Regions from separate parts of the Streptomyces sp. NPDC048496 genome, predicted to be linked through region 3. Evidence: riboswitches for the same ligand, from Rfam matches in the RefSeq annotation. Region 3 holds a riboswitch; each other region holds the start of a gene.
What was found. A riboswitch is a leader RNA that binds a small molecule or an ion and turns the genes downstream of it on or off. The one in region 3 is predicted to bind cyclic di-AMP.
Positions count from the first base shown of each region.

Region 1: another riboswitch for cyclic di-AMP. It lies ahead of ACGFSA_RS32800 (transglycosylase SLT domain-containing protein); the one in region 3 lies ahead of ACGFSA_RS17215 (transglycosylase family protein).
Region 2: another riboswitch for cyclic di-AMP. It lies ahead of ACGFSA_RS20285 (peptidoglycan DD-metalloendopeptidase family protein); the one in region 3 lies ahead of ACGFSA_RS17215 (transglycosylase family protein).

Region 1 covers NZ_JBICXB010000075.1:4,242-6,498, reverse strand. Annotated here, with positions in the region: gene ACGFSA_RS32805 (GMC oxidoreductase) at 1-142, opposite strand, end outside; gene ACGFSA_RS32800 (transglycosylase SLT domain-containing protein) at 385-1,152, opposite strand; cyclic di-AMP (ydaO/yuaA leader) riboswitch at 1,157-1,342, opposite strand; gene ACGFSA_RS32795 (DUF5996 family protein) at 1,915-2,257, shown strand, end outside.
Region 2 covers NZ_JBICXB010000022.1:5,506-7,762, forward strand. Annotated here, with positions in the region: partial or broken gene ACGFSA_RS20280 (GH36 C-terminal domain-containing protein) at 1-461, shown strand, start outside; cyclic di-AMP (ydaO/yuaA leader) riboswitch at 759-916, shown strand; gene ACGFSA_RS20285 (peptidoglycan DD-metalloendopeptidase family protein) at 920-1,840, shown strand; gene ACGFSA_RS20290 (SGNH/GDSL hydrolase family protein) at 2,007-2,257, shown strand, end outside.
Region 3 covers NZ_JBICXB010000016.1:12,236-14,492, forward strand. Annotated here, with positions in the region: gene eno (phosphopyruvate hydratase) at 1-366, opposite strand, end outside; gene ACGFSA_RS17215 (transglycosylase family protein) at 669-1,400, opposite strand; cyclic di-AMP (ydaO/yuaA leader) riboswitch at 1,404-1,575, opposite strand; gene ACGFSA_RS17220 (transglycosylase family protein) at 1,876-2,257, opposite strand, start outside.

The DNA.
Region 1 (2,257 bases), on a different contig from region 3:
CGGTTGCGGAGCCGACCCCGGCCTGGGCCGGGGTGGTGTGACCCGCGAGGGCCACGGCTCCTAAAATAGAACCAGTTCCTGTGATGAATCTGCGACGCGAAACACCCTTGGGGCCTGCATTGTGCATGGTAGAGTCACTCATGTGACACGCCTCACTCTCCAAAGAGTGAAACTGGTTCTACTGCCGTTCGCGCGTTAAGTCACTACATACCGATGGGTAACATGCGCCCGATCGAGGCACCCCGGATCAACGCCGTGCGTCAGGCGGGCCGTCATGCGGATCGGCTTCTGAATCGCCCCCTGTGCGCGACACCGACGGGAACGGGTGGCGAAGCCCCATCGGACCTTCGCCACCCGTCATGCCTGAATCAACGCAACCGGGCGTCAGTAGGCCCCGAACACGTTGTCGATCGAGCCGTACTTGGCGGCGGCGTAGTTGCACGCGGCCGTGATGTTGGCGACCGGGTCGTAGGGGTCCATCGACGTACCGGGCACGTGGTAGGCCCGGAACGTGGGGTCGATGACCTGCAGGAGACCCTTGGACGGTGTGCCCTTGGCGGCGTTCGAGTCCCAGTTGTTGATGGCCCGGGGGTTGCCCGCGGACTCGCGCATGATGTTGCGGTGGATGCCGTCGTAGCTGCCGGGGATGCTGTGCTGGGCCATGACGGCCAGCGACTCCTTGATCCAGCCGTCGAGGTCGTTCGTGTACGTCGCGGGCTTCGCGGTGACGGCAGCGGCGGTGCTCGCGGCCGTCGTGGACGCGACTGTCGCGGGCGCGGTGGCGCCGATGGTGAGCTTCTGGCCCGCGTGAAGTACGCCGGGGTCGGCTCCGATGACCGCTCGATTGTCCTTGTACAGCTGCTGCCAACCGCCGCTCACGGAATGGCTCAGGGCGATCTTGTAAAGGGTGTCGCCGGCTATCACGGAATAGACGGAGGGCGTAGCTGCCCGCACGGCAGTCGGGTTGGCGGGGGCGGCAGCGGGCGCCACTGCCTTGGAGACGGCTGCGGTGACAGGCTGCGCCGGCGCTGCCGAGGCAACGGTTGCCCCGATCATCGGAAGCGCGAGAGCGGCTCCGCCCGTGCTCACGGCGATGAATCCGCGAGTCAGCGAACTGGACTTACGACGACGGTGGTTAACCTGTGCGGGCATGGCGCATTCCTCTCCGTCGCCTACGAGGTGAGCTGTCGGGTTGAGGCTGGAGTTGCCTCGCCGTATGGGAATACGACTTCACCCCTAGCCGTTCCGGATACCGGATCGGCGGCTTACGTGGGTCCCCCGCTCCTGCCGTACGTGAGTGGTCGGGTTACCGGACGGCGGCAGGATTCGGCGTTCCATCCGGATTGACGGTGACCGTAGGCGAGAAACTCCGACCTGAACAAGCCCCCATTTCTCGATCACAATTCATTTGCAAGATCGAGTCGCGGAAATTTTCGCAATTCACCCCGGTCCGCGAAGCCAACTTTCTTGGCGCAGAAGGGAACCGGGCGGCACGCCGCTGCGTCCGCGGGCCCGGAAGGTGACTCTCGCCACTCTGCCCGAAAAGGGCGATTTGCCCGGCACGTAAGGCCTCGGCTCGTGCGGGCTGCGCATTCACCAGAACGGTGAGCGGCTCCCCTTTATCGCCAAAATTGCGACATTTAGGAGATTTTGGCTTCAGCGGACGGACGTCCGGCCTCCGACTCGTCGGGAAGGGCGCCCCCGGGGAGACGACCGGGATCAGCCGTGCGCCACCCGTCTGCGCCGACTGCGGCGCGCGAGTGGCCGCCCACCGGCCGGGTCGTGCAGGTTCACGCGAACGACACCACGGCGGCCGCACAAGGTGCCGTACACCTTGGGCGTGGCCATGATGGTGCGGAAGAACGCCCTGCCCGCCCGCCGGGACCGTCCGGCATCACGAGAGAAGTGATGGCGATGGAGCTGTTCCCGCCCATGCCGCTCGCCGAGTGGCGTGACACCAAAGAGACGCTCCACCGCTTCGCGCAGGTCGTCGGAAAGATCCGCCTCGCGGCCAGTGTCCGGCGCAATCACTGGTGGAACGTTCCGTTTCACCTCACTGGCCGCGGTATCACCACCCGCCCCATGGGGCAGATCGACGGCAACCCGATTTTCACGGTGGACTTCGACTTCGTCGGCCATCGACTCGTCATCACAAGACTGGACGGCGTGACGGTCTCGTTCCCGCTTTCGGGCCAGTCCGTGGCGTCCTTCCACAAGAATGTCATGGCCGCCCTGGAAGCGCTGGGCATCGAGGTGG
Region 2 (2,257 bases), on a different contig from region 3:
GCGAGCCGGGCCTGGCACGCCTGGCAACTGGCCCATGTCGTCCCGGACGCCGAGAGCCTGCGCTTCCGCTTCGTCAGCGCGATGGCCGGGGAGCTCGGGGTCGGCGGGGATCGCACCGAGTGGAGTGACGAGGAGCCGGCCGAGGCGTGGAGCTGGGTGGATCTCTACAAGGAGATCCGTCCCGCGGTGCAGCACGGCGCGCTGTACCGGCTGCGGGCCCCGCGCGGTGGACTCAGCGCCGTGCAGTACGTGCATGCCAACAAGGCCGCGGTGCTGATGTGGCTGGAGGCACAGCGGTACGGGGAGCGGCCGCCGGCCCTGCGGCTACGCGGGCTCGGCCCCGCGGCGACGTGCACCGACCTGGACGCCGGGGCGGTCCACCACGGTGCCGTGCTGCTGCATCAGGGTCTGCACACCGGGCTGAGGGGGGCCTGGACGCGAAGGTGCTGAGGCTCCGGCGTGGCGGACGCGCGCAATGTGTCCGCATTGCGCCTTTTGGCGGAACATGGCCTATTTCTACGGGAGATGATGCCCTCCTCGTGAGCGGGATCATATTCGTGACGGTGTGTGGTGGTGCCACGGATGGGTATTCCGGACGTCGCGCGGAAAGCCAAGATCCGTAATCCACGGAGGGTGACCAGGATTCCGCGCCGATTTCCCGGCGCGGATTCCCTCGAGTAATCGATGGCTTGTTTCCGTCGTCCTCGCTCGCCTACGGTCACCCTCAATCCGGACGGACCGCCTAATCCTGCCGCCGCCCGGAATTCGCACCCACTCACGTGTGGCAGGAGCGGGGGAACCAGGTAAGCCGCCGCCCGGAGAGATCCGGTCGGCTCGGGGTGAAGTCGCGAACTGCGACCGGGCATCTCCAGCCCGAACCCGACAGCTCACCTCGTAGGCGCCGGAGAGGAAATTCTTCATGCCCACATCGGGTAAGCACCGCCGTACCAAGTCCAGCACGATCGCCCGCGGCGTCGCCGCCGTCGGAGCCGGTGGGGCTGTCATCGCCCTTCCGCTGCTCGGCGCCACCGGTGCCCACGCCGCGGAGCAGGCCGCGCCCACCGCGCAGTCGGCAGCCACGCACGCCGCCGTCGAGGCCGCGCCGGTCGTGAAAAAGCAGGTTGAGACCCGGACGTACTCCGTCGTCGCCGGTGACTACCTGTCGAAGATCGCCGCCGAGCAGCAGGTCGAGGGCGGCTGGCAGAAGCTGTACCAGGACAACCGCGCGGTCGTCGGCGAGGACCCGAGCCTGATCTTCCCGGGCATGAAGCTGACGCTCGGCGGCAAGCCGGCCGGCTCCGCCGCGACGACGGACACCACGCAGTCCGCCCCGGCTCCGTCGACCTCCTCGGCCGACAAGTCCGCGTCGCAGTCCAAGGCTTCGGACTCCGTCAAGACCACCACGGCCTCCGCCTCGGCCGGTCAGAGCAACAGCTCCGGCTACGTTCACCCGGTCCCGGGCAACCACACCACCGCCTACCGTGCCTCCGGCTCCAACTGGTCCAGCGGCAGCCACACGGGTATCGACTTCCCGGTCGCCACCGGCACCAGCGTGAAGGCGATCACTTCCGGCACCGTCGTCACCGCCGGCTGGGGTGGCGCGTACGGCAACCAGGTCGTCATCAAGCACGCCGACGGCCACTACTCGCAGTACGGCCACATGTCCTCGCTCTCCGTCTCGGCGGGCCAGACCGTGACCGCGGGCCAGCAGGTCGGCCTCTCCGGTGCCACCGGCAACGCCACCGGCCCGCACCTGCACTTCGAGATCCGCACCGGCCCGGCGTACGGGTCGGACATCGACCCGATCGCCTACCTGGCCTCGCACGGGATCTACGTCTGATCCACGGCTGATTCGGTCGGCCCGGTGAAGGGGCGGTGCGCAGCGGCGCACCGCCCCTTCGCTTATTCCCCCTTTGCCAAAACCTGACCGGGTGGTCTATCTCACCACCCGTCAACCCCTTATTACGGTCGCGTAGGTCACATTCGGCGGTGCAGGATATGCGCTTGTGGCAGACGATTCGAGAAACAATCAACGTGGCGTCATCAACCGGCATGGCGCCATCGGGTCGTACGCAGCGATTGGCGACAGCTTCACCGAGGGAGTCGGAGACCCCGGCCCGGACGGAACCTTCGTCGGCTGGGCGGACCGGTTCGCGGTACTTCTCGCGGACCAGCTCCCGGACACCGATGCGGCGACGAGCCCCGACGGCTTCGCGCACGGAAACTTCCGGTACGCCAATCTCGCCGTACGCGGACG
Region 3 (2,257 bases):
CGCGGCGTGCGCGACGGCCAGCGAGACGCCGAGGATGGCGTTGGCGCCGAGCGAGCCCTTGTTCTCGGTGGCGTCCAGGTCGAACATGGCCTGGTCGATCAGCCGCTGCTCGGTGGCGTCGTAGCCGACGAGCTCCGGGCCGATCTGCTCGATCACGGCGAGGACGGCCTTCTCGACGCCCTTGCCCTGGTAGCGGTTGGGGTCACCGTCGCGAAGCTCAATGGCCTCGAACGCACCGGTGGAGGCGCCGGACGGCACAGCAGCACGGCCCGTGCTGCCGTCGTCGAGGCCAACCTCGACCTCGACCGTGGGGTTTCCGCGGGAGTCGAGGATTTCCCGGGCTACGACGACGTCGATGGACGGCACGAGGCATCTCCTTCTGGGATATGACGCTGGTTGTGCAGGGTCGCTTTGGCCTTGCGACAAGAGCCTAACCGGCTGGGCCGCCTCGGTCCGCCGACCGCCCGCCTCCTGGGACGAAAAAGGACCCGAGGGCACTCATAGCGGGGCAAAGGTCCAGATTTCTACTGGACGGTAACGACAACAGTTGAACGGTGAATACGAGAAACCCCGACCCGGCGCGTACGGGGGAATCCGCGCCGGGTCGGGGTGCTTGGGGAGGAGAGAGCCCGTGTCCACGGGGAGCCCGTGTCCACGGAGCGCTCGCCCTACTTCGTCAGGTGGAGCTGCTGACCCGGGTAGATCAGGTCGGCGTCCGCGACGATGTCCTTGTTCAGCTTGAAGAGCTGCTGCCAGCCGCCCTTCACCTTGTGCTGCGCGGCGATCTCGCTGAGCGAGTCGCCGGACTTCACCTTGTACTCGCCGTCGCCCTTGGCGACCTTCTCGCCGGTCGGCGTGGTGACGGTCTTCTTGGGGGCGGTGCCGCGGTCCGCGCGGGAGGCGGCGGGGGCCTCGGTGCGCTCGGCCGGCTTCGGCGCGGCCTGCTTCGGCGCGGCCTGCTTCGACTGCTGCGCCGGGGCGCTCTGCTGCGCGGTGGAGCCGGTGTCGACACCCGGGTCGACACCGTCGTTGGTGAGGCGACCCGCGCCGGCACAGCCCCAGGCACCCGGGCCCTGCATGGCGAGGAGCTTCTCGGCGGTGGCGATCTGCTGAGCCTTGGTGGCGAGGTCGGCACGCGGGGCGTACTGCGTACCACCGGCGGCGGCCCAGCTGGACTGCGAGAACTGCAGGCCGCCGTAGTAGCCGTTGCCGGTGTTGATGGACCAGTTGCCACCGGACTCGCACTGGGCGACGGCGTCCCACGTGGCGACGGAGGCGGCGGAGGCACCGGTCGCACCCATCAGGGGAGCGGCGATGGCGGCACCGGCGACACCGGCGAGCGTGGCGACACGGACGGCCTTGGACGGGCGACGGTGCTTGCCCTTGCTGTTCAGCAGCATGGAACTTCTCCTCACCGACGCCTACGAGGTGAGCTGTCGGGTTCGGGCCAAGTGAGTTGCCCGGTCGCATGTCCTAGCACGCGACTTCACCCCGAGCCGGTCCTGACGGTCTTTCGACCATCGGGCCCGGCGGCTTACCTGGGTCCCCCGCTCCTGCCTACGGCGCTTTACGCGTCTGTTCCCTTCGACCGACGGCAGGATTCGGCGTGACGGTCGACGGGGCCCGCGGTGCGAGCGGTTCCGACCGTAAACGTATGCAACCTCGACATTCAAAGATGGGCATAACGGACAATCAGTCCTTACCTGCATCCGAATGCGCAGCGTTTTCGCAGGTGAGGGGCGATACGGACAGACCCGGCAGGCGCGACACGCCAATTGACGCAAAGAGACCCATGTCTCACTTACGCATAAGCGGACATAGGCCCCTGAACTACCCCGGTTTTTGGGGTACTTATAGCCGTTTATCAGACTGCTCTCACTCCGACTTCACGCTGAGATCGAGGCTCTGGCCAGGCAGGATGAGGTCCGGGTCGCCGCCGACCGCACCCTTGTTCGCCTCGTAGAGAGCGGGCCATCCGCCGGGAACCTTCTGTGCGTCAGCAATCGCCGAGAGGTTGTCGCCCGGCCGGACGGTGTAATCACTGTCGGCCGCCACCGCGCGCGTGTCGCGCCCCTCACTGTTACCGCGGGAAGCATGTCGGCCCGAGTCCCGGCCACCACCCCTGCCCGCGCCCTGACTCACCTCGGAGGCCGGCGCGCCGCGATGCTTGCCGCCCGCCTCATTTCCGGGGGAGTCGGACTTCTGGGGCGAGTCGGACGAATCGGACTTCTTGGACGGTGATGTGGCTGACGGCTCT